One region of the Mycolicibacterium gadium genome, then DNA from elsewhere that is predicted to be linked to it. Evidence: predicted binding sites of a transcription regulator. Region 1 holds the regulator's gene; the other holds the start of a gene.
The links. Region 1 encodes LexA, which represses DNA repair genes until DNA is damaged. Its sites were predicted from a motif close to CGAACANNTGTTCG; they were not measured.
Positions count from the first base shown of each region.

Region 2: G6N36_RS29975 (HNH endonuclease signature motif containing protein) is a predicted target of LexA. The motif match lies at 12,515-12,528, and genes of this name have one in related genera.

Region 1 covers NZ_AP022608.1:1,499,639-1,515,670, forward strand. Annotated here, with positions in the region: gene G6N36_RS07465 (iron-dependent transcriptional repressor DtxR) at 1-151, shown strand, start outside; gene G6N36_RS07470 (DUF4192 domain-containing protein) at 148-1,185, opposite strand; gene G6N36_RS07475 (hypothetical protein) at 1,283-1,963, opposite strand; gene sthA (Si-specific NAD(P)(+) transhydrogenase) at 2,115-3,521, shown strand; gene G6N36_RS07485 (proteasome assembly chaperone family protein) at 3,647-4,615, shown strand; gene G6N36_RS07490 (alpha/beta fold hydrolase) at 4,648-5,670, shown strand; gene G6N36_RS07495 (PhzF family protein) at 5,702-6,388, shown strand; gene nrdR (transcriptional regulator NrdR) at 6,398-6,868, opposite strand; gene G6N36_RS07505 (LysM peptidoglycan-binding domain-containing protein) at 7,031-7,480, opposite strand; gene lexA (transcriptional repressor LexA) at 7,711-8,412, shown strand; gene G6N36_RS07515 (LGFP repeat-containing protein) at 8,409-10,451, opposite strand; gene mbp1 (microaggregate-binding protein 1) at 10,870-11,109, shown strand; gene G6N36_RS07525 (alpha/beta fold hydrolase) at 11,162-11,908, opposite strand; gene hflX (GTPase HflX) at 12,065-13,480, opposite strand; gene dapF (diaminopimelate epimerase) at 13,526-14,398, opposite strand; gene miaA (tRNA (adenosine(37)-N6)-dimethylallyltransferase MiaA) at 14,403-15,311, opposite strand; gene G6N36_RS07545 (class III extradiol ring-cleavage dioxygenase family protein) at 15,308-15,991, opposite strand; gene G6N36_RS07550 (DMT family transporter) at 16,001-16,032, opposite strand, start outside.
Region 2 covers NZ_AP022608.1:5,094,236-5,110,267, forward strand. Annotated here, with positions in the region: gene G6N36_RS25265 (phosphotransferase) at 1-1,085, opposite strand, end outside; gene G6N36_RS25270 (acyl-CoA dehydrogenase family protein) at 1,098-2,237, opposite strand; gene G6N36_RS25275 (acyl-CoA dehydrogenase family protein) at 2,261-3,307, opposite strand; gene G6N36_RS25280 (ferredoxin) at 3,318-3,515, opposite strand; gene G6N36_RS25285 (SDR family NAD(P)-dependent oxidoreductase) at 3,612-4,406, shown strand; gene G6N36_RS25290 (MaoC/PaaZ C-terminal domain-containing protein) at 4,399-4,833, opposite strand; gene G6N36_RS25295 (NAD-dependent succinate-semialdehyde dehydrogenase) at 4,830-6,047, opposite strand; gene G6N36_RS25300 (FAS1-like dehydratase domain-containing protein) at 6,214-6,699, opposite strand; partial or broken gene G6N36_RS25305 (acyl-CoA dehydrogenase family protein) at 6,696-7,931, opposite strand; gene G6N36_RS25310 (acyl-CoA dehydrogenase family protein) at 7,928-9,064, opposite strand; gene G6N36_RS25315 (nuclear transport factor 2 family protein) at 9,164-9,559, shown strand; gene G6N36_RS25320 (VOC family protein) at 9,575-10,474, shown strand; gene G6N36_RS25325 (DUF3237 domain-containing protein) at 10,486-10,908, shown strand; gene G6N36_RS29975 (HNH endonuclease signature motif containing protein) at 10,951-12,510, opposite strand; gene G6N36_RS25335 (SMP-30/gluconolactonase/LRE family protein) at 12,800-13,726, opposite strand; gene G6N36_RS25340 (class I adenylate-forming enzyme family protein) at 13,723-15,279, opposite strand; gene G6N36_RS25345 (enoyl-CoA hydratase/isomerase family protein) at 15,403-16,032, shown strand, end outside.

The DNA.
Region 1 (16,032 bases):
CGGACGGCTCAAGGACGCCGGCGTGGTGCCTAACGCGCGCGTCACGGTCGAAGCCAACGACCATGGTGGCGTCATGATCGTGATCCCAGGCCACGAGCAGGTCGAGCTGCCCCACCACATGGCGCACGCCGTGAAGGTCGAGAAGGTCTAGCCCGCGCGGCGCCCGAACGCGCGCCGGGCCGGCAAGCGCACGCCCAGCCGATCGGCCAACCGGTATCCGGTCGTGGCCAGGTCACGAATCTGCTCCGGTCGCATCCCCGATTGCAGGGCCGTGTCGAGCATGCCCGCCATCCGATGGGTCTCGTCGCACCGTAGCGCCGCATCCAGCGACACTCCTGCCAGCGGCCCATCGCCGCGGGCATATGCCGAGAATGCCAGCAGCACAAGCGCTTCCACCCGCCATGGCTCCGGAAGCGTGCGGGACAACTGCGCCCACAGCGCTTCGGCCTGTCCGGCCGCCTCACCGACCGCCAGCGCGTAGAGCGTGTCACGCACCAGCGGGTCGGTCAGGGCACACGCCAGCCGTGCGGCTGCGTCATCGGACAGCGGCTGACCGTCGGCGATTTTGACCGCTGCGGCCATGGCCATTTCGACATCGCGTCGCACATCGGCGTCCGACCGGTCGGCATCACAGCTACCGATGGACGCCTCGAGCGCGGCGCAGCGGGCCGGATCCGCCACTGCGATGACCTCCTGAAGTTCCGCGCGCCGCGCGTAGAGCCTGCGTCCATCCAGGACCGCGGCGACGGCCAACGGCGATGCGGACGGGTCTTCGACGGTTCCGGCATTCCCGCAGCCGTCGGCACAGTGCCAGTGTCCGCCTGCGGCGACGCGGTCAACGATGTGAGCCGCCAGCAATTCGATACCGTGCTCGGCGAGTGTCGCCGACAGAGCGGCGGCCAGGTGGCGGTAGTCGTCGTTGCACATCCGGCAGTTCGCGCCGTCGTCATCGACGATGACCGCGATCGCCGCGTCTGGTCGAGCACTCGCGGCCACCTCGGCGATGTGCTCCACGGATTCCGTCATCTCACCGGAAAGATCAACGCGCATAACGCATCCCATCTCCCCGTGATCGACAGTCACCAAGACGAGAGACTTCTCGGGCACGAAGCCCAGGACTGCGGGCAGGGCGGCGATCAGTACGCCGGGGCGGTTGAGGCTGAAGTCAGGCGAATGCGGTGTCATGCTCCCACCGTGGTTCCCGGCGGCGACTCTCCCAGCCATCACAACGTCGCACAGGGCGTCCATGTGGATCAAAGTGCGATTGGGGATGAAACGGGCACTAGCCGTCGCGGCGCAGCTTCACCACCGCATCCCGGAACAGCGCGTCCAGCGACGAGGTGTCGGCCTGGTCCACCGCTGGGTCCTGTAGCCAGCTGGCGCTCACCCGCGTGTCGCCGATTTGGGCCGCGAAGGTCAGCACCGTCCGCTCTGATTCCGGAGTCGTCACGGTCTGCTCGACGGCGTAGGCGTCATCGGCGTCGACCGGCGGCGCGGGCAGCACCGTCACGTCCACTGTCGATGCCTGCTCGCCCGCGCCCACGTCGAACGACGGGCATGCACGCAGTTGCTCCAGCCGACTGCTCAAGGGCGGTACCGGCCGCATCACGACGAGGATCAGCCTGCTCGCGGTCGCGCTGTCGACCCCTTCCACACCAACGGTTTCGCTGTGCCACAAGACCGGCGGCGTGCAGGTGGGCGGGGTGACGACCTCGCCCCTCGAAACAGCGTCGATGTCCTGCACCACGCGGTCCAGCCCGCCGTCGTCGAGTTCCGCAGCCGCGTACTGCGGCGGGAAACGGTTGGGTTCGATGAGCAGCTGCGCAACCGGGACCGGGGCCTTTTCCTCTACCCCGGACGCCGGCTCCGAGGCCCCGACGACGACACGGCTGCATGCAGCCAGCGACGCCGCGACCATCAGCAGCGCGCAGCCGCGCAGGCACCGCGACAGCCTGTCACCCATCGGGGTCATCGTCTCACCGCTGCGTCCGCCGACCAGTCAGGCGCGCGTACGGATCCGGGTTTGGTAACGGACGATTAATTTCACGTGGTCTCGACGCCCGTCGGCGTGCAAGATCCGCGCAACCGGCGTAGACCTTGTTGCCATGGGTTCCATGCTCGAATACGACCTCGTCGTCATCGGTTCTGGCCCCGGTGGCCAGAAGGCCGCGATAGCCGCGGCAAAGCTCGGCAAGACGGTCGCCATCATCGAACGCGGACGGATGCTTGGCGGGGTGTGCGTGACCACAGGGACGATCCCGTCGAAAACACTGCGGGAAGCCGTGCTCTACCTCACCGGCATGAACCAGCGCGAGCTCTACGGAGCCAGCTACCGGGTCAAGGAGAAGATAACCCCCGCCGACCTGCTCGCCCGCACGTCTCACGTGATCGGCAAGGAGCAGGACGTCGTCCGTTCGCAGTTGATGCGCAACCGCATCGATCTCGTCCAGGGGCACGGCCGGTTCGTCGACGCGCACACCGTGCTGGTCGAGGAGCCCACCCGGGGCGAGCGCACAACCGTCAGCGGGGATCACGTCGTGATCGCCACCGGTACCAAGCCGGCGCGCCCGGCCGGCGTCGAGTTCGACGAGGACCGCGTCCTGGACTCCGACGGCATCCTCGACCTGAAGTTGCTGCCGACCACCATGGTCGTGGTGGGGGCCGGCGTGATCGGCATCGAATACGCCTCCATGTTCGCCGCGCTCGGCACCAAGGTCACCGTGGTGGAGAAGCGCGACAACATGCTCGACTTCTGCGACCCCGAGATCATCGAGGCACTGAAGTTCCACCTGCGCGACCTCGCGGTGACGTTCCGGTTCGGAGAGGAGGTGACCGCCGTCGACGTCGGCGCCGCTGGCACAGTCACCACCCTGGCCAGCGGCAAGCAGATTCCGGCCGAGACGGTGATGTATTCCGCGGGCAGGCAGGGCCAGACCGAACACCTCGATCTGGCCAACGCCGGCCTGCAGACCGATGCGCGAGGGCGCATCACCGTCGATAGCAACTTCCAGACCCGCGTCGACCACATCTATGCCGTCGGGGACGTGATCGGATTTCCAGCATTGGCGGCCACTTCGATGGAGCAGGGCCGACTGGCCGCCTATCACGCCTTCGGTGAACCGGCCAAGGGCATGACCGACCTCCAGCCGATCGGCATCTACTCCATCCCGGAGGTGTCGTATGTGGGTGCCACCGAGGTAGAACTGACCAAGAAGTGCCTGCCGTATGAAGTCGGCGTCTCGCGCTATCGGGAATTGGCGCGCGGACAGATCGCCGGCGATTCCTACGGAATGCTGAAGCTGCTGGTCTCGACGGACGACCTGAAGCTGCTCGGTGTCCACATCTTCGGCACCAGCGCGACCGAGATGGTCCACATCGGCCAGGCCGTGATGGGCTGCGGCGGAACCATCGAATACCTCGTCGACGCGGTCTTCAACTACCCCACGTTCTCCGAGGCCTACAAGGTCGCCGCGCTGGACGTGATGAACAAACTGCGTGCTCTGAATCAATTTCGCCATTAGCGATTCCCGCTTCGGCGAGCTGCATTAGGCCGGGGTCGTACGTTTGGGTAACGCAACGTGGGCCACACTGGTTGTCACGTTGGGAAAGGCGATCACGCTTTTCACACCGTCGAGGAGGCGCGAAGATGGCGGACGAGGCAGATCAACCCGAGCAGCGTTACCAACCGGACCAGACCGGCATGTACGAGCTGGAGTTTCCGGCCCCGAAGCTGACGTCGGCGGATGGCCGCGGTCCGGTGTTGATCCATGCGCTCGAGGGCTTTTCCGACGCCGGCCACGCCATCAAGCTGGCCGCCCAGCACCTCAGGAACACCCTCGACACCGAGTTGGTGGCCTCCTTCGCGATCGACGAACTGCTGGATTACCGATCGCGGCGCCCCCTGATGACCTTCAAGACCGACCACTTCACCCACTACGAGGAACCCGAACTCAGCCTCTACGCGATGCACGACAGCGTCGGCACGCCGTTTCTGCTGCTTGCCGGCCTGGAGCCGGACCTGCGGTGGGAGCGGTTTCTGACGGCCGTGCGACTGCTGGCCGAGCGGCTCGGGGTGCGCCGGGTGATCGGCCTGGGGGCCATCCCGATGGCCGTCCCGCACACCCGTCCCATCACGCTGACGGCACACTCCAACGACAAGGAACTGATCGCCGAACATCAGCCGTGGGTCGGCGAGGTGCAGGTGCCGGGCAGTGTGTCGAATTTGTTGGAGTTCCGGATGTCCCAGCACGGGTACGAGGTCGTCGGATTCACCGTGCACGTGCCGCATTACCTCGCCCAGACCGACTACCCCGCCGCCGCGGAGGTGCTGCTGGCCGAGGTGGCCAAGACCGGCGGGCTCCAGATCCCGCTACAGGCGCTGGACGCCGCGGGCGCCGAAATACTGCAGAAGATCAACGAGCAGGTCGAGGGCAGCACCGAGGTGGCCCAGGTGGTGACCGCGTTGGAGCGTCAGTACGACGCTTTCGCCGCGGCCCAGGAGAACCGCTCGCTGCTTGCCCACGACGAGGATCTGCCCAGCGGCGAGGAGCTCGGTGCGGAGTTCGAGCGGTTCCTCCGGCAGCAGGACAGGGGCAAAGACGGCGACGCCAAATAGCGCCCGTCCGGAAGGGCAGCTAAGTTGTCGCAATGGCCGCGCGACCGACCAACCTGCGCCCGGTTCGGGAACTCACACCCGAGTTGGAGTTCCGCACTATCCACGGGTACCGGCGCGCGTATCGAGTGGCGGGCTCTGGACCAGCGATCCTGCTGATTCACGGCATCGGCGACAACTCCACCACCTGGAGCACGGTTCAGTCGAAATTGGCCCAGCGATTCACCGTCATCGCGCCAGATCTGCTGGGCCACGGCAAGTCCGATAAGCCCCGCGCCGACTACTCGGTGGCCGCGTACGCCAACGGGATGCGTGACCTGCTGAGCGTGCTCGACGTCGACCGGGTCACTGTCGTCGGCCACTCCCTGGGTGGCGGCGTGGCGATGCAGTTCGCCTACCAGTTCCCCCAGCTCGTCGAGCGGCTGATCCTCGTGGGAGCCGGCGGCGTGACCAAAGACGTCAACATCGCGCTGCGGGTCGCCTCACTGCCGATGGGCAGCGAGGCGTTGGCGTTTCTGCGTCTACCGCTGGTGCTGCCGGCGGTGCACGCCGTCGGACGTGTGGCCGGAGCGATGTTCGGATCGACAGGTCTGGGCCGTGACATTCCCGACGTGCTTCGGATCCTCGCGGATCTGCCGGAGCCGACGGCCTCGTCGGCCTTCGCGCGCACGCTGCGCGCGGTAGTGGACTGGCGCGGCCAAGTTGTCACAATGCTCGATCGATGTTATTTGACGCAATCCGTTCCGGTGCAATTGATTTGGGGAAGTGCCGACTCGGTGATACCGGTCAGTCATGCCCGTCTGGCACATGCGGCGATGCCGGGCTCACTGCTGGAGATCTTCGAGGGTTCCGGGCACTTCCCGTTCCACGACGACCCAGACCGGTTCGTCGAGGTTCTCGAGCAGTTCATTCTTTCCACCGAACCCGCGGTCTACGACCAGGATTATCTGCGCGGATTGCTGCGCACCGGCATCGAAGAGGGTGCGATCTCAGGCTCGGCCGACACCCGGGTCGCCGTACTCGACGCGATGGACCACGACGAGCGCAGCGCCACCTGAAGACGTCGACGCACCTCGGTAGCATCGGTCCATGGCCATCGACGTAACGGTACTGCGGGTATTCACCGACCCCGACGGCAACTTCGGAAATCCGCTAGGCGTTGTCGACAACAGCACCGTCGAGCCCACCGACCGTCAACGGATCGCCACCCAATTGGGTTACAGCGAAACCATTTTCATCGATCTGCCGCAAAGCGGCTCCAGCACGGCGCACGCGCGGATCTTCACCCCGGCCGTCGAATTGCCCTTTGCGGGCCATCCGACCGTGGGTGCCTCGTGGTGGCTGCGCGAGCAGGGTTTCGCCATCAACACCTTGCAGGTGCCCGCGGGCATCGTGCAGGTCACCTACGACGGCGATCTGACGGCCGTGAGTGCGCGTTCGGAATGGGCTCCGGACTTCGCGATCTATGACCTCGCGTCCGTCGACGAACTGATGGCGGCGGATCCGTCCGACTACACCGATGCGGCCGAGCACTATCTGTGGACCTGGCTCGACAAAGCCGCCGGAGTGATCCGCTCAAGGATGTTCGCCGCCGATCTCGGCGTCCCGGAGGACGAGGCCACCGGCGCCGCGGCGGTCCGCATCACCGACTACCTCAGCCAGGACCTGGAGATCGTGCAGGGTAAGGGGTCGAGAATATCCACCGAGTGGAGCCCCGAGGGCTGGGTGCGGGTCGCAGGGCGCGTCGTCAACGACGGTACGAAACAGATCGAGTGAGGGGGCGGGTCAGCTCTGGGCCGGCTGTGGAGATTCGCGATGCTCACGCAGCTCCTTGATCTCGCGCTCGAAATCCTCTGCCGACGTGAATCCGCGGTAGACCGAGGCAAACCGGAGGTAGGCGACTTCGTCGAGGTCACGGAGCGGACCGAGGATGGCCAGGCCCACCTCATTGCTGGGGACCTCAGCCGAACCGGTGGCTCGCACCGCGTCCTCGACCTGCTGAGCAAGCAGATTCAGCGCGTCGTCGTCGACCGCCCGGCCCTGGCAGGCGCGGCGCACGCCTTTGACGACCTTCTCCCGGCTGAACGGCTCCGTGACACCGCTGCGTTTGACGACGGCGAGCACCGCCGTCTCGACCGTCGTGAAGCGACGACCGCATTCCGGGCATGATCTGCGGCGGCGAATCGCCTGGCCTTCGTCGGTTTCCCGGGAGTCGACCACTCGGGAATCGGGATGACGACAGAACGGACAGTGCATCACCGCTCCTTCGCCACACCACCAAACGACCAACCCGAACGCCTCTGAGCGTACCTGCGCGGGAGTTCGCGAGCCCAGGTTCGTGCTGATTGGCACATATCCCATCGTGGTGTTACCGAATACCCTTGCGGGGCTGATGTTTTCACCGCCCACAGCGCACCGTCAACTGATCGGTGCGATCAGTGTCTGGCCGGCATGAATCGCCACCGTGTCGAGTTGGTTGAGTTCGCGGATCCGGTCGACAACGCTTCCCACCGGCGCATCGGGCGCCACTCGGCCCGCCACCTGCTGCAGCGTTTCGCCCGTCTGCACCTGAACCACCGCGAGCCGGTCGGGCACTGGGGCCGATTCGCCGACGACACCGCCGAACTGTGCCACCAGGCCGAGCCACACTGTGATGCCTGCGGCGACCATTGCCAACAGGACCGTCGTGACCGGGGTGATGGGGCGGCGCCGGCGCGGAGCGCGCGACACGAGGACACCGGAGCTGCGGTACCGCACCGGAGCGCCGCCGGGCCGCCGTGACGGCGGCCGCCGCCGTGCACCCGCGGGCCGGACACCCGGCCTGACCACAGGTGTTGCCTGGATTTCCCGCGTCTCGAGAATCGTCATCTTCCTGCCTTCCGGTCCAAGGTCGTTCGCTTGTGTGTTCGAACATACTCGCTCAGGTGTTCGATTAATAGAACATGTGATCGAACTGTTGCCAAACGATAGCGGCACCCACCGACAAGTTCTGATGCCCGAGTCGTCTCCGGGTCGTCAAGGTCTCACCAGCACGTGGCGATCCGACACGCCTCGAACACATGTTTGATTAATCGGCGGCCGCGGGCTAGATTCGCGCCATGGACTCCAGCAGCGATACCCCGGGTGGCGCAGCCGGCACCGGCGGGCGCGGTGGGCTCGACACCGGGCTCACCGAGCGTCAACGCACCATCCTCGATGTGATCCGCGCCTCGGTGACCAGTCGCGGCTATCCCCCGAGCATCAGAGAGATCGGCGACGCGGTCGGGCTGACGTCGACGTCGTCGGTGGCCCACCAGTTGCGCACTCTGGAGCGCAAGGGCTATCTGCGACGCGACCCCAACCGGCCACGCGCCGTGGACGTGCGCGGGGCGGACAGCGGCCCCCCGGTCGTCGCCACCGACGTCGCAGGGTCGGATGCGTTACCGGAGCCGACGTTCGTCCCGGTGTTGGGCCGCATCGCCGCCGGCGGCCCGATCCTGGCCGAAGAGGCCGTCGAGGATGTTTTCCCGCTACCGCGCGAATTGGTCGGCGAGGGCTCGCTGTTCCTGCTGAAGGTGGTCGGCGACTCCATGGTCGACGCGGCGATCTGTGACGGCGACTGGGTGGTCGTGCGTCAACAGAACGTTGCCGACAACGGCGACATCGTCGCCGCGATGATCGACGGTGAGGCGACGGTGAAGACGTTCAAGCGCACGCGCGGTCAGGTATGGCTGATGCCGCACAACCCGGCGTTCGATCCGATTCCCGGTAACGACGCCGCCGTGCTTGGCAAGGTCGTGACGGTGATCCGTAAGATCTAGCGCGCCTCATCGTCGGTGACGAAACCGTTCACGCGCGCGAGTTCCTCACTGGCGAACCAGATTTCGGCGCGGGCGTCGTCATATAACGGACTGCTGGGTGTCCAATACACACCAGTCTTGGTATTCGCCTTGACCGGGTAGCCCTCTGGTGCCTCGTTCGGGTCGTCGAGCGGCACCATGAAAGCAACGCGCTGCGACGGCAGGTCGTCGTCCACCTCGATCCGGGCATGGCGTCCGGTATCGATGAGGGGGTCGCGCTTGACCGCGGCGGCCGCCGCCGCGGCCGCGATCACCGCTTCGCCGGTCTGAATACGAGTCGGGGCCGTATCGACCGCGTCCGGGTCGTCTTCATCGTCGGACTCGCCTTCAGGGGCCGGCGGCTCGTCGTTATCCTTGGCGTCCTCGGCATCCTGCGCGGTCTCCTGAACGCTCGATGCCGACGACGGCGCACCCCAAAGGTCTTCCTCCTCGGGCACGGCCTCCGGTGTCATATCCTCGCCCCGGCGGGGCAGTGAGCCCAATTCCTCGCCTGCGTAGCGATCGCCGAACATCGCCGCGGCGTACTCGTCGTCGCTGGTCACCCGATCCGGAGCGGCCGCGGTGCTGTACGCGGCATCGGCGTCGCCACTGAACCGGACGTCCTGCATCGCAAGAGATTCGTCGGGCGCAAAAGGATCGGTCTTGTTGCGGCGCCGCAGCGCGATCGCGAGCACGACGGCTCCGATCACTGCCACCAACGGCACGAGCGCCAGCAGCCACCACACGTTCGGTTTCCACCACTTGTTGGTGTCGTCCGAATCTGACGCCTGCGGGCTGCCCGGCGTCTCGGGCGCCGACTGCTGACCCGGCACCTCGAGTCCGGCCAATTCGGCGGCCAGATTGGCCGGTTCGGTGCTGAAGGTGTTCTTCGTTCGGTCCCACGAAATGACGCCACCGGTGAAGCGCTGCGTGACGACGTCGCCGGCCTCCGTCTGGTCGGCCATCGGCGCGCCCAGCTCGCCTTTGGCCCCGCCGAGCCGGTCCCAGGCTGCCGCCATGGCACCCCGCACGATCACCGCACCGTGATCCGGCGTCCAGAAGATGACCGGCTTGTCCTCGGCCGCGAAGCTGGACATGCGGCTGGCAGTTGACAGCCCGCCATCGACCTCGCTGGTGAGCGGGAAGCCGAGATCGCCTTCGGGCCCGCCGACGCTCTCGTACTTGGCCAGCACCTGTCCGGTCACGACGTTCGCACCGGTGGCAGGTGTGTAGAAGATCGCGCCGCCGGCGAAGTTCTGCCTCAGTCCGTCCTTGCCGACCGGGAAGGGCGCTCCGTCGGCGGCGCCCAGCGGCCCCAGCGGTCCTCCGGCGGCGCGCCGGGCGGCATTGATCGCCGCGGTCGGATCATCGGGAAACTGCAGGTCGCCCAACTGAGCTGCAAGTTCCGGCGGCACGGTGGTGAAGGACTTCTTGCGAATGTCATACGACAATTCGCCGCCGGTGAACTTCTGCGAGACGGCGTCGCCCTTGTAGACCTCGTCCTCCGCTGGTACGCCGAGTGTGCCCGACGAACCACCGAGCTTGTCCCACGCGGCGTTGATCGGCCCACGGACCACACGTGCGCCGGTCGCAGGTGTGAAGAAGATGACCGGCTTGTCCGTCGCGCTGAACGTGACGTTTCGACTGTCCGGCGCTCGCCCGGGCCCCTCATCGATGGTGGGGAACCCCAGATCACTGTCGGCTGGGCCACCGAGCGACTCGTACTTCTCCAAGATGGCACCCTGTACGAAGTGTGCGCCGGTCGCAGGCGTGAAGAAGATCTTGCCGCCAGCGAAGTTTTGGCCGAAACCGGGGCCGGCCGGGTAGACGCCGCCGTTTTTGGGTCCCAGTGGGCCGCCGTCACCGCCGCTGGCCTCCCACGCCGCGGTTATCGCTGCGTTAGCGTCGGCATCCGGTTGCGCCGCCGTGATCGGTGCCAACAAGACAGCCATCGACAATGTCAGCAAACTGATTCCGAGCCGATAACGCACCATGCGGCGCCGACTCTGCTGCCCGCTCATTGACCCTCCCACAGTCGGCGCAAATTCCATGAAACGTATCGCGCCCGTCAACTGTCCGTCAGAAGACGTTGATAACCAAAGAACACACGCAAACTCTGAGACAGAAAATACCTCGGCTATGTGCAAAATCTTCGGATCTTGCCCAGCGAAGCGCCGAATCGAATTGCCCGGCGACCGGATACAAGAAACTCATATCGGAATGAAATCGGGGTTTATGTGCGCCCGACATCTACGGTGACCATACGCAGCCATCGCTTTTGACTCCCGGCTCGCGAGTTCTGTTGCCGCGGCAGCTATACCGCTATCAACCGACGCCGGACAGCGATGTGACGTCAGCCACCATGGCGCGGAATGGGTTTAGCGAACCGCCTAATCGGGGATCTGATGACCACCTGACCCCTCAGCAAGGAGACAACGAATGTCGGACAAGAACAGCGGACCCGAGGAAGCCATCAAAGGCGTCGTCGAGGGCGTGAAGGGCAAGGTCAAGGAGGTCGCGGGCGCGGTCGCCGGACGTGACGACCTGTACCGCGAAGGCCAGGCTCAGCAGGACAAGGCCGAGGCCCAGCGCAATGCCGCCCAGAAGGAAGCCGAAGCCGAGGCTGCGCGCGGCGCAGCCAAGACCGCCGAGAAGCGCCAGGAAGCCGAGCAGAACTAGCTTTACGAAAAGGTCCCCGAATCCTCATGGGTTCGGGGATCTTTTGGCTTTATCAGGCCAGTGCAGTGAGCAATTCGGCCGCAAGTTCTTTCGGACAGTCGAGAGTCAGAATATGGTTGGCACCGGGGATGAGGTCCGTCCGGACGTCTGGGATCAACCGTTGCGCCCTGGCAATCGCTGCGTGCGGACCGCCGCGGTAGATCACTTCGCGATCCCCTATCAAAACCGTTGTCGGCACGGCGATCCGCTGAAGTGCGTCGTCGGAAAGTACCGTCGGTGGTGTCAACCCGGTGGGGACCGGCTTGTTCGACAGCAGTGCCGTCACGATGAGATCCGCTATGGGGTCGGCCTCCACATTCGGCGTACTCGACAGCCACTGCACGAAGTGGCGGGCCCGCTCCGGTGATCGCGAGAGGCTCGCCGAGAATACCCCCTGATAGAACTTGAGAGTAATAGGTGCGAATGTCGCTGCTGGACAAAGCAATACAAGACGATGTACAAGTTCGGACGCGTGCAGCGCGAGATTGGCCGCGAGCCAGCCGCCGTAGGAGAGGCCGACCACCCTTGCCTGCTTGATATCGAGCGCAGCGAACACCCGGCGCAACCATTCCACGAGTTTGACTTTGCCGAGGATCCGTCTGCTGGCAATACTCTTGTTGCCTTCGATGATCGTGTCCACGCAATAGCACCGATAGGTCGCGCTGAGCGTCTCGATGACCGGACGCCACATGGTCGCGGTGGCCGCCGCCCCGTGCAGGAGAACAAGCGGCGGCGCCGACTCCGGACCACTCACGATCACATGCGTGGCGCCGAATTCGGTAGTGAGGTCGCGCTCTTCGCAATCGACGGGTCAGTCGGCGACGACGGCGTCGTATTTGGCGATGAACTCGTCGCGCGCCCGCGGGTGGCGGAAGGGGTCGAGCCGCGTCATCCGCCGATGGTATCGGCGCCCAACCTAGAACGTTGAGTATTCGCTCAACGTGGCCGCCAACGGAATCGGCACGCGAGCCTTGATCCTCGTGCCGTCGGCGGTGTGCTCGGTCGCATCAATGCGACCGTCGGCATGCACCTTGTTGACCAGATCGCCGCGGTCATAGGGAATCGTCACATCCACCGCCGTGTCCGTCGGAGCGATGAGTTCGGCCATCCGCTGCTGCAGCCGCCCCAGACCGTCACCCGTGTGTGCGGAGACGAACACCGCATCCGGCAGGGCCCGCCGAAGCTGCGCCAGCGCGAGGTCGTCTGCTACGTCGATCTTGTTGACCACCACCAGCTCTGGGACCGGTTTGCCGTCATGATCGGTAACCACCTCGTTGACCACTTGGCGCACCGCGTTGATCTGCGCCAGCGGGCCGACATCGGAGCCGTCGACGACATGCACGAGCAGGTCGGCGTCGACGACCTCCTCCAGAGTAGACCGAAACGCCTCGACCAACTGGGTCGGCAGGTGCCGGACGAACCCCACCGTGTCGGTCAGGACGAAGGGCCGGCCGTCGGCGAATTCCCCACGGCGCGTTGTCGGTTCGAGCGTGGCGAACAATGCGTTCTCCACGAGGACACCGGCGCCGGTCAGTGCGTTGAGAAGACTCGACTTGCCCGCGTTGGTGTAGCCGACGATCGCGATCGACGCCACATCGCTGGCCAGCCGGCGGCTGCGCTGGGTGTCGCGAATCTTCTTCATGTCCTTGATTTCGCGGCGCAGCTTGGACATTCGCTCGCGGATGCGCCTGCGGTCCGTCTCGATCTTCGTCTCGCCCGGCCCGCGGGTACCCACACCGCCACCGGCTCCGCCGGCCCGGCCCCCGGCCTGCCGGGACATCGACTCACCCCAGCCGCGCAGCCTGGGCAGCATGTACTCCATCTGCGCGTACGCCACCTGCGCTTTACCTTCGCGGCTCGTGGCGTGCTGGGCGAAGATGTCAAGGATCAGCGCGGTCCGGTCGATCACCTTGACCTTGACGGCCTTCTCCAGCGCGTTGAGCTGCGCAGGGCTCAGCTCTCCGTCACAGATCACCGTGTCGGCCCCGGTCGCAAGCACCACTTCACGCAGTTCCTGCGCCTTGCCCGAGCCGATGTACGTCGACGGGTCCGGCTTGTCGCGGCGCTGCACGAGACCTTCGAGCACCTGTGAGCCGGCGGTCTCGGCGAGCGCGGCGAGCTCGGCCATGCTGGCGTCGACGTCCGCGGCGCTGCCCTCGGTCCACACGCCGACCAGCACGACGCGTTCCAGCCGAAGCTGGCGGTATTCGACCTCGGAGACGTCGGAGAGTTCGGTCGACAAACCCACCACGCGGCGCAGCGCCGCGCGGTCTTCGAGGGCGAGCTCACCCGCGCTGGGTGTCTCGTTGACTGGGAATTTGGGATACGTCATAAGCGAATACAGACTGGCACGGCCGGTGCTGCCGATGCACATGAATTAACGCTGGGCGGCACGCCACCATTCCTCGGATAGTTCGCCCTCGGCCACCAGGACTGACGGGCCGCGGAGGTAGCTGGACGCGTCGGTGATCGTGACGGTGACGGCGCCGCCGGGGATGTGCACCCGCAGTGTGCCGGTGCCCGCACCTCCGTACGCCAGCGCCGCGACGGCAGCAGCGACGGTTCCGGTGCCACAGGAACGCGTCTCGCCGACACCACGCTCGTGCACCCGCATGGACACGGCCCCGTCCACCGGAGCCGTCAGCACCTCGATGTTGACTCCTTCGGGGAATTGCGCGCGGTCGAACGACACCGGCGCCGCGACGTCCAACGCCGCCAGTTCGCCGAACGTCATGACGGGGTCGACGCACGCCAGATGCGGATTGCCCACATCGATCGCCAGGCCCGCGAACGGTCTGCCGCCAACGATCGCCTCGCCGACACCCAGTTGGTTGGTCTTGCCCATCTCGACGGTGACATCCGCGCGCGTGGCGTCCCAGTCGTGCAGCACGACCGGCCGCGGACCCGCCAGCGATCCGACGACGAACTCGTCGCGGCTCTCCAACCCAGAAACGCGCAGGTAGTGCGCGAATACCCGGACCCCGTTGCCGCACATCTGCGCAATCGACCCGTCGGCGTTGCGGTAGTCCATGTACCAGTCGTCCGGGGCCACGCCCTCGGGAATCCGGTCGAAGACCCCCGCCGAATGCGCCGCGGCCGCCCTGGTGACCCGCAGGACGCCGTCGGCACCGAGACCCTGGCGGCGGTCGCACAGCGCGGCCACCGCGGCGGGGGGCAGCGTCAATTCGCCGTCGGGGTCGGGCAACACCACAAAGTCGTTCTGGGTGCCGTGCCCTTTGGCGAACTTCACCTGCTCAGGATACGTCCCGCCAGATGCGCAGCGTTTCCTCGACGGTGCCGGCCGCTGCCCCGTCGAGCCAACTGATGCGGTGGTCGCGACGAAACCACGACCGCTGCCTGCGCACATAACGCCGGGTTCCGACGAACGTCGGTTCGCGTGCCGCCGTCCCGTCGTTGCCGTCATCGAGGTCGGCGATCACCTGGGCGTACCCGAGTGCCCTGGAGGCTGTCACACCGTTGCGCAGGCCGCGGTCCAGCAGTGCGCGGACCTCCTCCACCAGTCCATCGCGGAACATCTTGTCGGTGCGCTGCGCCAGACGCTCTTCGAGAAGCGTTGTCTCCCAATCGATTCCGATAATCACGGTGTCCCATCGAGGAGCACCGATCGCCGGGAAGGATGCGGCGAACGGCTGGCCCGTCAACTCGACCACCTCCAGCGCGCGCACGATACGGCGTCCGTCGGTGGGCAGGATCGACGCGGCGGCGTCGGCGTCCACCCCTGCCAGCTCCCCGTGCAGGGCGCCGACACCGACCTCGGCGAGGCGTTGCTCGTACTTGGCACGCACGGCCGGGTCTGTCGCGGGGAAGGTCCATTCGTCGAGCAGTGATTGGACGTACATCATCGATCCGCCGACGACGACCGGCACCGCGCCACGGTCGGCGATGGCCTCGACGTCCGCGGCGGCGGCCTGCTGGTAGCGGGCCACGCTCGCCGTTTCGGTCACCTCGAGGACGTCGAGCTGATGATGCGGGATGCCGCGCCGCTCGGCGACCGTCAGTTTCGCGGTCCCGATGTCCATGCCGCGGTAGAGCTGCATGGCATCGGCATTCACGATTTCGCCGCCGAGGCGTTCGGCCACCGCCAGCGCAAGCTCGGACTTTCCTGTGCCGGTCGGGCCGACGATCGCGATCGGACGCGTCATGGACGCCAGACGCCCACGAAGTATCCGACACCATAGGGCGCACCACGGTATAGCTCCTTGACCGACCGCGGCTCGGGCTCGAGTCCGGCCAGCACCTGGTAGGCCACCCGGCCGACGATCGTGGCCGGCAGCCGAGCGAGCGCCGTCGCATCGCCAGTGGCCAGCGCCTCATCGAGGGCGGCCTGTACGGGGATCGAATCCGGGTCGTAGCCGCCGGGCGCGGGCTGGGTCAGGGTGTTCGCGCCGTCGGCGACGACGAGAACCCCGACGGGGTCGGCGGCCGCGTCGATCTCGGCGCGCAGCCGCCGACCGAGGTCCAGCGCCACGCCGGCACCATGGTCGTCGGCGTAGATCCGCACCTCGGTGGTCGCGTCGGGGTTGACCTGCCCGCGCAGCCAGCCGGCCACCAACGCGCACAACGGCAGTTCCGTCGGCGCGCCGGAGTCGTCGGCCGACAACGCAACCCGCACGTCGACGCCGTAGCCGGCGAACGTCCCGGTGTGCGGGGGTGTCACGCCGCCGTCGGTGCGTCCGGCTCCGACGGCGATCCACCGCGCGGGCAGTGCCGCCGCGGCGGTGAACAGCGCCTCACGCAAGCCGGCCAGCTCGGCTGCCCCACCCGAGGCCAGTTCGGGCACCATGACGGGTGCCGACGGGACGATCGCGATGGCGCTCAGCACGTGACCACGCTAATGCCGCGTCGCACGCTGCCCCGCGTCGG
Region 2 (16,032 bases), 3.6 Mb from region 1:
ACGCGATGGCAGAACCGCGCCACTTTCGCCACGGCACCGCGTTGATACTCGGCGATGCCGGGGTCCGCGTCGAGAGATTCCACCATCGTCGCCAACCCGCCGATCACTCCGTCGTACGACGACCGGACGGGCTCGGGTAGCGACACCGGGGCGAGTTCGACATCTGACAGTCGCGCGATGGACTCGATCGCGTGCAGCGAAAGCTGGTGGAACCACTCGATGTACTGGACGATGTCGGTCAGCGGGAGGTCCATGTGAAGGACCAGCGCGACCCCGAGGGGTGTGCAGAGCGCGAACTTCGCGGTGTGGAACTCGATGGATCTCAGATCAAGTGGCTCGCCGGAAACCTCCGCGTAGCGTCGCAGCACTCGGCCCAGGTCACCCATGGGTTCGGTCACGTTCCGTAATCGCAAGCCCGCCAGGTCGTGGGAGATGTCGCCGATGTGTGCCAACTCGACGTCGAGCAGCCCGGTGATCCGCTCATCGGCGAACATGAATTGTCCGGTGTCGCCGAGGACGAACTGTGGTGTGGACCTGTGTGTAGGCGGATTCCTCCTGAGCCACCCGATCGCGAACTCCAGCAACGGTTCCGGTCGCTGTTTGAAGGATCGATACCGATCCACGAAGGTCTCGAAATAGTCGAGTGCGATTGCGTGCGCTCCGGTGGGAACGCGTAAGCCGATGTCGGTGAAGGCGGCAGGATCGATGCGGTGCGCCCGAACGAGTGCGTCGACATAATCGTCCATGACGGCGTCGATTTCGGAAGCATCGGCAGCGCTGCCGAGGTCAGCTTCGCCGGGCAGCCAATCCATCACTACCGCGGCACCGTCGGCGATGACCCCGTGGATGTGTGGCACCGGAATGCCATGGCTTTCCATCTCCCGCAAGATCGCCGCCTCGGCGTCGACAGAGGCGAATCCGAACCCTTCCCGGTTGCCGCGGACATACAGGCGAACGGGTTGGCTGTTGCGTTCAGCGGTGACGAACCACGCTGGGCGCCAACGCTGTTGGCGTTCGATGGAGCGGATCGGACCCACCATCGCAGAAATCCATTCCACGACCGCATCGCCAATGTCATCCGCCACGAGTCCCTCAGCTCATTTGCGGGGTAGGCCCAGCACGCGTTGCGCGACGATGTTGCGCTGGATCTGGGCGGTTCCTCCGTAGATGCCCGCGGCACGCGACCATACGTACACGTCCCATTCCAGGCCTTCTCGCAAGACGGGACCGCTCGCCCGCAGATCCATCATCGTGTGCCCGAACGTCTGGTCTGCCCTGGCCATCAGCAGTTTGTCCACCGAGCCTTCTGCGCCGGGCAGTGCGCCTTTTACCCGGTCGGTGAGTGAACGCTGCACCTTGACCTGGAGAGCCCGGAGTTCGGTGTACGCCTCGCCGAGCCGAGCGCGGGCCGCGGGCGTGTCGGCGAGCCGACCCGATCGCACGTCGTCCTCGAGTGCCCGCAGTTGTAATGCGAGCCTGCTGATCCAGTTGATATCGCTCGGGCCCCGTTCGTAGGCCAGCAATTGGTTGGCGATCGACCAGCCTTGGCCGCGCTCGCCCAGCAAGTTCTCGGCGGGTACGTCGACGTCGGTGAACGTGACCTCGGCGAACTCCTTGTTGCGCGCGGCGTTCACGATCGGCGCGACGTCGATGCCGGCGGTGGTCATGGGCACCAGCAGGACCGAGATGCCCGCGTGTTTGGCGGCGTCGGGTTCGGTGCGACACAGCAGGAAGCACCAGTCGGCTACCGCGGCGAAGCTGGTCCAGATCTTGCGGCCGTTGATGCGGAAGACCGGTCGGCCGTCGACCTCGATCGCCTCCGCCTTGGTCTTGAGACTGGCAAGGTCTGATCCGGCCTCGGGCTCACTAAACCCTTGGCACCAACGCACCGCACCCGACAACAGCCCCTGCAGTAGATCGGCGCGTTGTTGCTCGGACCCGAAGAGCCGCAATGCGTTCGACAGATGGCCGACACCTTCGATCGGCGGTGCGCCTGCGCGTCCCAGCTCGTCGTTGAGGATTGCCTCGTAGATGGGTGAGAGCCCGTGGCCGCCGTACTCGGTCGGGAACGACAGGCCGATGTAGCCGGCTTCGTAGAGGGTCTGATGCCAGGCATTGGCGGCGTCAGCCCGTGCGCTGGGGTCCTCCGGGATCGCGGCGGCTGCGGCGTTGTCGTGGAGCCAGGTGCGCAGCCGCGCGCGGAATTCGGCTTCGTCTTGAGTGTCGGTGAAATCCATGGTTCTCCGGGTGCTCGCGGAATCTAACCCAGGTCCGGATCGGTCAGCCGCATGTCGGCGATCGCCTGGTATTGGTCACTTTCATCACCGAACAGCCTGCGATTCAACAGTGTTCGGCGAAGGCGCAGATGTGCGACGTGCTCCCAGGTTATGGAGATGCCACCGAGAACCTGCATGGCCGCCTCGACGACGTCGCGACCTGCGGCAGATGCATAGGCCTTGGCTGTGCGCGCCGCGAGCAAGGCCTCGCGCGGTGCCAGGTGGTCGACCGCCCATGCCGCGTGCCAGAGACAGCTACGAGCTCCCTCGAGGCGGACGAGCGAGTCGGCCAGAATGTGCTGGACGGCCTGAAAGGTTCCGATCTTGACGCCGAACTGCACGCGTTCGCCTGCGTAGCCGACGGCGTCATCGAGCGCCCCCGTCATCACCCCGATCAGGTCGGCGGCGACGGCGGTCAGCGCCATCGCCATGGCGGAGTCCCACCGGCGTGCGTCGATTGGATCTCCCACCGACGTGGTGGCGCCGAGATCGGAGGCGGATAGGGGACTGATCGACCGCGTCAAATCCAGGCCTTCACGCCCCGATGCAGTATCGATGGCGGCGTAGACCAAGCGCCGGCGATTTCCATCGGAAAGAGCCAAGAGCGCATGGGTGGCGCCTGCGGAGTCAAGGACTACACCGCGGTCTTCGGAATCGGCGAATCCGGACAGGTCGTCCTTCAACACCGGCGCCATGCGCAGAGCGCCCTCGGCCACCAGGTCGACTTCCTTTTCCGCACCGGCGGCGTAGAGCAGTTCGGTGGCCAGGACCGCCTGTCCGAGCGCGGGTAGCGCGCTCAAGCTGCGCCCCAATTCCTCGATGGATAGCGCCGTCTCGACGCCGCTGGCCTCCAGCCCGCATGTCGCGGGCGCGCGAAACGCGGGCACGCCGACCTCGACGAGGCGCTCCCACTGCGTGTCCAGACGGTCATCCGACGCGATGTCATCGGGACCTGATGTGGCGGTGGTGTCAGCCAATCGCCTCATCGTCTCGCGCAGCAGCTCTTGCTCGTCTGTCAGCCCGATGAACATCGTTCGATGCCTATCCGTCCTCGCGCAGCGTCAGCGCGATCTTCGGGCAGAGCTGAACGGCCTGCCGAACGTCGGCCTCCCGGTCGGCGGGTATCTCGTCGACGGTCACCACGGCAAGGTCCTCGTTGTCGAGTTCGAAGATGTCAGGGGCTATGCCGACGCAGACGGCGTTGGACTCACAGAGGTCGCGATCCACGTCTACCCGCATCCTCTACCCCTTCCCGACGACAGGCATCAACGGTCTGCCATGATAATGGATGATAGAACGAATATTGTTCAACTGTTACACACCGGAGGATTGCCCATGGCCCGCCTTGACAAGCGAAACGTATTGGTCACCGGCGGTGCTCAGGGGCTCGGGCGCGCGATCTCGCGGCGGCTGGCTGCCGAGGGCGCACACGTGACGATCGTCGATCTCAATGCCGACAAGGCGGCCGAGTGCGTCGAACTCATCGGAAAAGACGGCGCCACGGCGAAGTTCGTCCAGGCCAACGTCGCCAAACGCGAGGAGATTGCCGCCGCGGTGGAGGCCGCCGCCGTCGACGGTGCGTTGCACGTGCTGGTCAACGCCGCGCAGTACTTCGCCATGCCCAAGGCGCTCGAACTCGTCAGCGACAAGGACTGGGAGCTGTCGGAGGCGACGGGTCCACGCGCGACGTTCCGCTTCATGCAGCTCGCGCACCCGTACCTCAAGGCGGCGGAGAAGTCGTCGGTGATCAACTTCGTGTCCGGCTCCGCGCTGGGTGGCATCGCCTACACGGCACCGTATTCGGCGGCGAAGGGAGCCATCGGGGCGCTGACCAAAGTGGCGGCCAACGAATGGGCCGCGCACGGCATTCGCGTCAACGCCGTATGCCCGTTCGCGCTGACCGATGTGCAGCGCGACATGATCGGCACCGAGTGGGACAACTACACGCGTACCGCCGAGGCGTCACCGATGAAACGCGGCGCTGACCCCGACGCCGAGATCGCGCCTGCGGTGGCCTTCCTGGCCAGCGACGATTCATCCTTTGTCACCGGAACCGTGCTGCACATCGACGGCGGGATGACCGAGTTGTCCACCGTCGACTATTCGAAGTCGCCCGGCGTGTTCAAATAGCCAGCGCCACGGTGGCTTCACCCGGTGTTGTGCTCGTGCCGTTCTGGTCGATGACGTCGACTTTGAGGTGCACCAACGCGAGACCGTCGACGATTTCCTTGCCCATGACCTCGCCGACCGCGCGCAACTCGTCACCCTTCTGGTTCATGCTCCGGTACTTCGCGTTCAGCGATCGGATTTCGCCGTCGTCGCCGATCCACTGCCGCAGCATGTTGACCAGGTAGGCCAATCGCAGGTTGCCCATCCCGAACGCGCCCTTCTCGTTACCTGCGGCCCTGCCGGCCTCGTCGTCCATGTGAATGGGGATGAACTCGTCGTTGACGGCCGCATAGCGGTTCCACTCGGCGAAGCCCGTGGTTCGGACGAACTCCGGGAGTCGGTCACCGATGTTGATCGACTCGAAAACGGGCGAATTCGATTCAGTCACAATGCGATCCCCAATACCTTGGTATCGAGATACTCGGTGATACCCGCACGAGCACCCTCACGGCCGAGCCCGCTTTCCTTGATGCCGCCAAACGGCACCGCGGCCGAGATCGGGTTGATGTCGTTGATGCCGATCATGCCGAAGTCCAGCGCTTCGGCGACCCGGATCGCGCGACCGATATCCCGCGTGTAGATGTATCCGGCGAGTCCGTAGCTGGTGGAGTTGGCCATCTCGATGGCCTCGGCTTCGTCGTCGAAGACCAGGACCGGGGCGATGGGACCGAATGTTTCTTCCGAGCAGATCACCATGTTCGGGGTGACCTCGGACAGGATGGTCGGCGCGAAGAAGTGACCACCGTCGAACGTGTCACCAGTCAGTTGCGTACCTCCGAGCATCAGCGTGGCGCCCTTGGCGACCGCATCGTCGACCTGGCGGGTCATCTTGCTCAGGGCCGTCTCGTCGATGAGGGGGCCAACTGTCGTTCCCTTCGCCAATCCGTCTCCGGGAACAAGCTTTTCCACTCGCTGCCGCAACGTCTCGAGAAACGGCGCGACGATCGAGCGGTGCACGATGAACCGGTTGGGGCAAATGCATGCCTGGCCCGTGTTGAGGAATTTCACGAGTGCTGCGCCCTTGGCGGCGTGCTCGGGGTCGGCGTCGTCGAACACGAGAAACGGTGCGTGCCCACCGAGTTCCATCGACACCCGCTTCATCGTGGCACCCGCGCGCGCAGCGATCATCTTCCCGATCTCGGTCGAGCCGGTGAAACTGATCTTTCGAACCTGTGGGTCCGACATGATCTCCTCGGCCACCGGTTCTGGATCCGAACACGTCACCAGGTTGACCACACCGGCGGGCACACCGGCGTCTTCGAAAACGCGAAACGTCTCGATCGCGCACAACGGCGTCTGCTCGGCCGGTTTGAGCACCGACGTGCAGCCAGCGGCCAACGCGGGAGCAACCTTCCGGGTGATCATCGAAATCGGGTAGTTCCACGGTGTGATCGCCGCGCACACCCCGACCGGCTGCTGTAACACCAGGAAGCGCTGATCCGCGCGTGACGATGGAATCACCTCGCCGTAAACACGTTTGGCCTCCTCGGCGAACCACAGCAGAAAGTCGGCGGCGTAGCCGACCTCGGTGCGAGCCATCCGCAGCGGCTTGCCCTGCTCCTTCGTCATCAGGGTCGCCAGCTCGTCCTGGCGTTCCAGCATGATTCGGTGCGCCGCAACCAGGATGTCTGCCCGCTCGTAGGCGGGCTTCGGCGCGGCCGCCGTCGGCGACGGTGTCCAGCACCGCGCCGGTCGCGGGGTTGATGCTCGAGAAAGTCATGCCGGACGAGGCGGATTGCCACTTCCCATCGATGTACACGGCTGCCTCTCAGTATCGGATCAGGGTGTCGATGCGAGTGCGGACGACCTCGCCTCGCTGATTGCGCAGTTCGCGTTCCAGTTGCACATAGAGCATCTGACCTAGTCGCCCCCCACGTTCGGTGGCGTCCTTGATCCGCCACCGCCCGGTGATCACGTCACCCGGTCGCATCGGCTCACCGAACGCGAACTCCACTCCGCCGTTGAGGACATGTTGCCCAGGCTCGCCGGGCTGGGGAAGTGCGTATTGCGCGGGTCCGGCATCGGGGGGCTGTATGGGCCACGCGAACGGATTGAAGTCGTCGGGAGCGATGACGCCACCCCATCGAGTGGTGCGAGCATAGTCCTCGTCCCAGAACAACCGCGGCGGCTCATGTGGCCAGTAAGTGGCGATCGCCCACCGGCGGATGTCCGAGGAATCGATGGGGAACGCCGGAGCGTCCTGCTCGTGCCAGACGCCGATCGCGGCGCGCAAGCGGTCGGTGATCAGGGTCATTGTCGTGTCCCACCTCGTTGCACATCCTTGAAGGGAACGCCCCGATCTGCGGCATACTCGCGCGGAAAGTCCAGCACGCGTTCAGCAATGATGTTGCGTGCGATCTCCGTCGTGCCGCCACCGATGCACACGGTCTGCCGAGACAGGTACTTCCGCCCGATCGCCAGGAGGTCCTCGTTTGCCGCACCCACCACTGCCCCCGGGCCGGCCAGCGCCACAGCGGCATCCAGATTCAGGTTCTCGCAGAGTGCGTAGTACAGGCGGGTGATAGAGCCTGACGCAGGCGGCATCAGCCCGGTGGAAACACCGTGAAAGACGCTCTCGCCCAGCGCTTTCTCGACGAGGCGGTGCGCCAGCGCACGCCCCGCCAGCCGCCGCGCCCACCGATCGCCGGACTGACCGGTGGCATGCACCAGAGCTACGAGATCGAAAGCGCCATCACGTCTTTCCTCGGAGGCGCCACAATTTGCGTACTCGGAGCCCTTCGCCACTGCGCGACGCTCGTGGAACAACTGCCTGGAGGCGACGGCCCAGCCTCCTCCGACCTCGCCGACCACGTGCTCGTCGGACAATTCCACGTCGTCGAAGAACTCTTCGCAGAACTCAGCGGACCCGTTGACCTGACGGATCCGTCGCAGGGTCAGCCCCGGGGACTTCAGCGGCACCAGGAACATCGTCAGCCCCTCGTGCTTGGGCACATCCCAGTTCGTGCGCACCAGACACAGGCCGAAATCTGCGGCGAACGCACTGCTGCTCCAGGTTTTGGCGCCGTTGAGAATTCACTCGTCGCCGGCTCGGTCTGCGCGGGTCGTGACACCCGCCAGATCGGATCCGCCGCCCGGCTCCGACAACAGTTGACACAACACCTCCTCACCGCGCAGCGCCGCCGCGATCCGCGTGCGCTTCTGGTCCTCGGTGCCGGCGTCGAGCAGGGTTGCGCTGCAGATCGTCAGGCTTGGAATGTTCAGTACCAGCGGCATCTCGTAGGGTTCGGCGACCGCGTTGAACGCGGCCTGGTACGCGTAGTCCAAGCCCAACCCGCCATACTCCGTCGGAAAGCAGATGCCTGCGAATCCGCCGTCATAGAGCCGACGTTGGAGCTCTCGTGCCCGCTGCCAAGTCCTCTCCTCGGCGCGATCCAGCAGGGGCGGGGTGTTGGCGGTCAGCGGCGGCATGTTGTCCGCGAGCCAGTCGCGTGCTCGGTCGGCGAACTCGGTGGGAGTCTGGTTCATCGCGTGGCAGCCAGTTCATCCGACAGCACGAATACGTTCTCCTGGTGTTCCTCGGTAGTGCCGTAAAGAGTCCGATTGAGTTCCACCCGCCGCAGGAAGACGTGCAGGTCGTGCTCCCACGTCACGCCGATACCGCCATGGAGCTGGACACAGTCCTGCACGATGGCGGCCGAGTACTCGCCGACGTAGGCCTTGGCGGCGCTGACGCTCAACGCCGCGGTTAGGCTGCGATCACCGACGTCGCGTACCGCGGTGGTGACGATCGCGCGGCACGCCTCCAGCTGCATCTTCATGTCGGCGAACCGGTGTTTGAGCGCCTGATAGGAGGCCAGCGGCCGCCCGAAGCTGTGTCGCTCCCGGGCCCACTCCACGGTCCTGGCGAACACCGCATCGAGGATTCCGATCATCTCGCACGTTTGAAGCAGCTGCGCAATCTGGGACTGACGCGCAATGAGATTCGGTGTCTCGTGCGGGGTTCCGACGACCTTGTCCGCATCAACCTCGACTCCGGTGAATCGAACGGTCGCGTAGTCGCGCACCAGATCGATCGACGGCACCGGCTCGACCGTGACGCCCGGAGCATCGGCGGGCACCACCACCTGGATCGTCTGATCGTCGGCACGGCCCGTCACGAGGTAGTAGTCACAGCCGTTGCCCGCCTCGACGCGATCCTTGATTCCGTCGATCCGGTATCCGTTCGTCGACTTCGTCACGACGGTTGTGGGATCTGCGCCGAACCGCGCACCGCGTTCGTCCACCGCCCATGCGATGACGGCCGCACCTTCGACCAATGTGGCGATCATGTCAGCGTGCTGCGTGCTGTTGCTCGCGTCGATCAAACCGGCCAGAGCCGCGCTGACCGGAATCAGCGGTCCGGGCGCGACGGTGCGGCCGATCTGCTCGGCGACCGAAGCCAGGTCGCCCACACCATTGCCGGACACGCTGCCGCCGCCGAGTTCGTCGGGCACCAGCAGACTGGTCCAGCCCAGTTCGGCGGCTTTTCGCCACCAGTCGCGGTCGTAAGTGTCACCTCGTCTGTGCATCTCACGGACGTGCTCGATCGACGCGTCGCGGTCGAGGAACGCGCGGGTGGTCGACAGAAAAAGGTCGACCTCGGCAGCCGCACGCGTCATCTCGGCCTCTCTCCGCACGGTTGGCAGGTGTTATCAGTTAGACAATATATGTCATAGTGTTCTGGCCCCATCGTGTGTTCAGCTCCAGGAGGGCCTGCTGTGCCGTTGCCAGTCGAGGATGTCGTCGAGATCGAGCGGTTGGTCAGCCGATACAACTTCGCGTTCGATCGCCGCGACGCAGAGGGATTTGCTCACTGCTTCACCGCTGACGGCAGTTTTTTCCTCGGTGATGACGAACAGACCCGCGGACACGACGGGCTGGCGGCCTACGTCGCCGCTACGGCGGTGTCCGGCCAGCTTCGCCACGTCACCACGTCGGTGTTGGCTGAAGGGGACGGCACGTCGGCGACCAGCCAGGCGTACTGCACCGTGTTCGTCTCGAACCCGGGCGGGGGATATCAGGTGATCGCGCAGGGGATCTACCGAGACGAGCTGACGAAAAATGCGGACGGATGGCGCTTCTGCAAACGCAGGTTCGACCAGGACCCGGCTTGAGTGAGGATTGATGTCGTGATCGCAGTGGGCAAGCAGTGGCACGTGAACCACATCGTCGACGACTATCGGACCATCACCCAGTGGTACCGCGACGTGTTCGGAGCGGTCGACGTTTTCACCGACGAGTGGCTGGACGCCGAGAAGCGCTGGGCGTCCATGGTCGCCATCGCCGATCTGGCCGTCGACGTCATGGAGCCCACCGCCGAGGGTGCAGATCTACCGCTCGGAAAGTTCTTGACGCGGTTCGGCAGGCACTTCCACGCCTCTGCGTACTTCGTGGACGGCCCGCCGACCGAGATCTTCGATGCGCTGACCGCCCTGGGCGTGCGGTGCTTCGGGCTGGCAGGCGCCGGCCGCGACGTCATGGTCGAGAAACCGATGAGTCCGGTGTTCACCCACCCCAGGGATACCGCGGGCCAGCTCGAGTTCATGCCTTTTTCGACTGCTCGACCGGGACCGCTCGGAGTCCCGGGGCGATGGGAGGACCCGCGCTTCGTCGACGGGTGGAGCAATGAACCGTGGCGCATGCATCCGCTGGCGATCACTGGTTGGCGGGTCGGCGTGGTGGTTCGTGATCTCGATCGCGCCACCGACATCTATCGCGCACTCGGGGCCGACGTCGTCGCGAAGGACGACGGGAAACACGCAGAGCGCAACCGACTCGAACTCGGTGCGAATACGACGATCGACCTGATCAAGCCGCTGACCGAGGATTCGGTGGCAGGCAGGGATCTGGCCCGTAACGGCGAGATCATGCATTCGTGCATCTTCGAGACTGCTGATCTCGCCGCGGCGGAGGCCCACCTTGTTGCCCATGACATCGTCATCGCCGAGCACGACGGCGATCGATTGATCACCGATCCAGCGAGCTGTTACGGCGCGGTGTTCGAGTTCGTCGCCGCGGAACGAGGGTGACGGTGACCGCGGTGCCAACGTCTCTGGATGCCACGTTGCGTCCGCTGTGCCACGTCACCTACGAGCTCGCCGAACCGATCGCGATCTCGACGGGACCGTCGGGAAGCCGGACGATCGGTGAGATCACCAGCGCACGTTACGAGGGCGAGCGGTTGCAAGCATCCCTCAAAGGTCGTGCGGCCGCCGACTGGGCATTCGTCGAGCCGTCCGGGCGGGTCCTCGTCGATGCCAGGCTCACGCTCGAAACTGACGATGGCGCAACGATTCTGGTCACCTATACCGGACGGATGAATGCCGCCACCGCGGGGGTCTACTCTGCGATGTACTTCGAAACCGGTGACCCGCGGTACGAGTGGTTGACCCGAATACTCGGCGTTGCCAAGGGATCCTTCGCGGGTGAGAGTCTGGAATACGAGGTCTACGAAGTCGTGTGACCGATGGGAGCGACCTGCGTGGCAGGTGAGTCGGGCCGACGCCTAGAGGGGGTCGTCGTCTTCATCGTTGGGTTTGAGAAGGCGTTCGGGGTGGTGGAGGTTGTTGGTGCGGGGTTGGCCGGTGTCGAGGTGCGGAGGCGGTATCCATTGGAAGCGGCCGTCGGGGCCGCGGCGGGTGGTCCACTCGGTGTCTTCGATGAGTTGGTTGTTGGGGCCGCAGGCGAGGGTGAGGTCGTCGATGTTGGTTTGGCCGTTGAGTTTCCAGTCCTCGACGCCGTGGTGGGCTTGGCAGTCATAGAAGGGGGCGGTGCATCCCGGGGCGGAGCAGCCGCGTTCGCGGCCGAACAGCGCGAGTTTCTGCGCGGCGGTGGCGCAGCGTTTGGCGCGGCCGAGGTGCAGCGTTTCGCTGGTGTGTTCGTCGAAGACGGCGAGGTAGTGGTGGGCGCCGCGGGCTGCCATGGCGATGAGGTCGCGCATGGGTAGGCGGGTGCCGCCGCCGGTGACGGCGTACCCCGCGCCGGCTTGGAGTTCCTGCAGGGTCGTGGTCACGACCACGGTGGTGGGTAGGCCGTTCAGCGTCCCGAGAGTTCTGGAGCTCAGCAGCATCTCGAGGGCGGTGGCGAACGCGTCGTGAGTGTATTGGGCTTTGGTGCGGAACTGCAGGTCGAGGAGCGGCTCGGGTTGCGGCAACGGCGGGTCGTCAGGATGTGTGGCGAACGGATCGCCCTCCCCGGCAACGTCATCGGCGGGCTCGTCATCGGCCGTTAGCGCGTCGGTGTCCACTGGTAGCTCGTCGCTCAATGGTTTCGGCTGCGGCTCGCGCTCCTCGGTGAAGGGCAGCGTGTCTTGTGCGGTCGGAGCCTGCTCGGGCGGGGTGTCATCGGAGGCGGGCGATGGCGTCTTTGGGTGGCGGTTGCGTTCGGCGAATTTGGCGAGGACAGGTTCGAGTAGGGCGCGAGTTTTCGCCGAGATCCATCCGGACAGGTGGCTCAGGCCGTCGGGTTGTTGTGGGCCGAGGGTGAGGCCGGCTTTGCGGGCGGCGGCGTCGGCGGGTTCGTCCCCGTCGGGGTGCAACAGAGCCAGCAGGTGGATGGCGGCGATGGTCAGGGAGTGCGGGTCCAATTCGGCAGCGGCGCTGGCGAGGCTGTGTTCGGCTTGACCGCGGGTGACAGGGTCGATGGTGGCCGGCAGGGCTTTGAAGAACTTGCGGACGACCTCGACGTGTTCGTCGCCGAACAGTCCTGCCGCGAGACCGGCGGCCGTGTGTTCCCACTCCGGTGGTAGGTCCTGACCCTGCGGGGTGCGCTTCGGACCGAGCAGACGGGCGCGCGCGATTGATTTCAGGGCCGCGCCCTTGCTCATCCGGGTGCGCAGGGTGAGTAGCTGCCATAGCGAGGTAGCCCCCAATTGTTTGGGGTCTGCTTCGCGGTCCAACCGCGCCAGGATGGCGTAGCCCGTCATTGGAACACGCTGCGAGGCAGTCTGAATGGCGTCGAAGCACGTGAGCAGGTCGCGGTGCGACGGACCGTCTACCTCGGCGTTCAGCAGCGCGTCCACACCGGTGGTGTAGGCGGCGACCGCGTCCATGAGAGGCATCCCCATGAGTCGAACATACGTTCGGTTACCGACAAGTCCGGTCAAGTATGTGACAATTGAAACTGTTGGGGCAAAAGAGTTTTCACGATTCTTCGGGGACGGAGCCCGGCGACGCGAATCTCGGGGCGAGCATCGCCAGATTTCGGTTGGCGATCCGGCGTCCGTCGGGAATATCCGGCCGTTGGCGATCGCCGACACCACGTCATCAAAGCGGGACTCGGAGGTCGCGGCCGTCGTCGCGGAACTCGCTTGCGATCAGCGCCGTAAGCCGTCGCGTCGCGTCGTGTCAACGGGGCTACACGAGAGCAGAGCGCCAATCGTCCACGACCACCAGGCGACCCGACGATGCCAGCGTGATGAACAGCGAACGGCCGTCGTGGCTGAGCGCGACGTTGGTGGTCATCGGGTCATCGGCGACAATCGCACCGAGCAGTTGACCATCGGGCGAAAACGTCGTCACCCCACCGGTTCCCACTGTAGCGACAATGATCGCGCCGTCGGGAGCGACGCAAAGTCCGTCGGCACCGCCGAAATTCATCGGTCCGCCACTCGGCACCGTGGCCAGCCCCCGCGCGGAGCCGAGGCGGCCGGGGCCGAGCACCTCGAACTCCCAGATCCGCCGCGTCCTGGTCTCGGCGACATACAGCGTCGATCCGTCCGGGGAGAGCGCCACGCCGTTGGGGAGTTCCAGTGGGTAAACGATTTCGCGCAATTGTCCGTCGGGGGTGCCGTACAGGACGCCGGTGAGGTTTCGGCTCCGTCCCTGCACCGCGAAGCCATCGGTGACATAGAAGCCGCCCTGCGCATCCACGCAGATGTCGCTGGGCCGCGCCAACGGTAGTTCATCACCACCGATACTCGTGAACGTCGTTGTGAGAGTCGTGACCTCACCGTCGGCGGAGACGATCTGCAGTTGCGGGGTGACGGGTTGATCGGGCGCGCCGGCGGGCAGGAACAACGGCACGGAGCCGGTGATGGCGAACGGCCATGGCCTGACGGCAAACCGGGAGCCGCCGTTCTGGCACACTATGATTCGGCTGTCGGGCAATCGAGCCATCCCATTGGGGCCGCCCCCGGTCACAACGAATGTCTCCACCGTGCCATCGGCGTGCACCCGGCTGATTCGGCCGTTGGCGATCTCCGAGACCAAGACCGAGCCGTCGTCATCGACCACCGGACCTTCGGGAAAGCCCAATCCCGATGCGATGCAACGTACTGTCACACGGCCGCCTCGTCGGGGCTTTCGAACAGCGCGCGAATTCCCGGCTGGCTGACTTTCATCGATGGGGTTCGGGGGAGTTCGTCGACGATCTTCAAACCGGCGGGCACCTGATATCGGCTTAGCCGCCCACGGAGGTAGGTGAGCAGATCGTCGGCGGTGACGTCCTTGCCCTCGACGCACTCGACGGCTGCGACCGGAACCGCGCCGAGTCGTTCATCGGGCACGCCCGTCACCCCGGCATCGCGCACGGCGGGATGCGAACGTAGAGCGGCGACGATATCGGCAGGTGTGACCTTGAAGCCGCCCCGGTTGATGACATCGTCGGTGCGTCCGTCGACGAAAAGGAATCCGTCGCTGTCGAGGCGCCCGAGATCGGTCGTGCGTACCCATTCCCCGCCTGCGGTGCGCACTTCAATGACGCCCTGCTCGCCTGCAGGGACCTCATGGTCACCATCCGCCGCGACGATGCGTATCTCCCGGCCGGGTTGGGGCCGGCCCACACTGCCGCGCTTGGACTCGGCCCATTCGTGGTGCAGCTTCAGATTCCATCCCGCGACTCCGCCCGCGAACTCCGTCGCACCATAGGAGGGCAGCACGGCGACGCCGTATTTGTCTTCGAACGTCTCCTGCAGGTGGGCCGACAGCGGTGCGGTGCCCGATGTCACCACCTTGACGCTGTCGAACACGCCGGGGTCGACGTCGGCGTCCAATACCATTGCCAGCGCGGTAGGGACCAGGCTGACGGCCTTGGGTCGGTGCCGGACCACACGATCGATGAAATCGTCGACGGTGAACCGCGGCAACAGTGCGATCTGGCGGCCCTGACACACGTAGAGCAGTGTGCGGAACAGTCCAGACATGTGCACCAGCGGCGAACTGACGATCATCACACCCCGTCGCAGCCGTGGGCCGGTCTCGTCGTGGGACCCGTAATGAGCGCTGGCCGCTACGATTGTGCGTTCGAACGCGCTGTATGCCAATGGAATCCGCTTCGGCGGTCCCGTTGTTCCGCTGGTGAGCATCTCCACCGCGACTGCTGGATCGGATTGGCGGAACGGCCCGTCGCCGGGGGATTCGAGGCCCGTCACGACCTCGACAGGGCGGTCGGTCACCGATACGCGAAGGCCGAGCGCCCCCGTCGCGGCCTCCTTGACGCCCGCCCGGTCCCAGTCGACACCGCACGCCACCACTGCGGGTAGGCGGAGGTCGCGCATGTCGTGGCCCAGACCCTCGTCGCCATGTGACGGATTGAGCGTGACGATGCAACAACGGGCCAGCAGCACTCCCAGCATCGCCGCGATCATTGCCGGATCGTTGCGCAACACCAGGCCTACCGGGGCGCCCGGGGCCAGACCAGCCGAACTCAGGCGGTTTCCTACTCCGTGGGCGACCGCTGCGAGCGACCCCCACGTTGTCCATGTGCCGCCGAACTCTATTGCGCCGGCATCAGGGTCGATGCCGAGGATCGCCTCGATACGGTCGGCGAGATCGGGTCGCGAATCAACCACATCCTCGGCGCGGTCGTCAGATTTGGTTGCGTCGGACCCCGGCATCACACCTCCCGATCTGCACCGATGATCTGCGGTCTCGACCGGCGAACGGACCGGTTCGTCGGTATGAGACACTTACACACTATATGCATATCTGTTGCATCACGACTTCGATTGGGGTTAGCGGTGGACTTTCAGAGGATCCTGTTCGATGTCAGCGATCACATCGCGACCATCACCATCAACCGCCCGGAGCGGCTCAATGCCACCGATGATCTGACCCGTACCGAGCTCGGGCAGGCGTGGGCGCGGGTACGCGACGATTCCGACATCCGCGTCGCCATCATCACAGGCGCAGGTGACCGCGCCTTCAGCGCAGGCCAGGACATCCGTGCCACCGCGCAGTCGGGTATCCGCAACAAGGTGCCGGGCTCGAGGCTGCATCACAACGTCTGGAAGCCGGTCATCTGCGCTCTCAACGGAATGGTGGTCGGGGGAGGGCTACACCAGGTGGCCGACTCCGACCTGATCATCGCGGCCGAGCACGCCGAGCTGATCGACACCCACCTGATGGTCGGCAACGTCTTCGCATTGGAGCCAACGGTTCTTCTGCGCAGGATGCCCCTGTCGATGGTCATGCAATTGGCGCTGATGACCAAGGACGGGCGGATCAGCGCCCAGCGGGGGTATGAGATCGGGTTGATCAACGAGGTCGTGCCGGCCGATCGTCTGCAGGAGCGCACGCGAGAGATCGCACTGGCGATCACGAAGTTGAGCCCGGCGACCGTGCAGGCCTCGATCAAGGGAATGTGGACG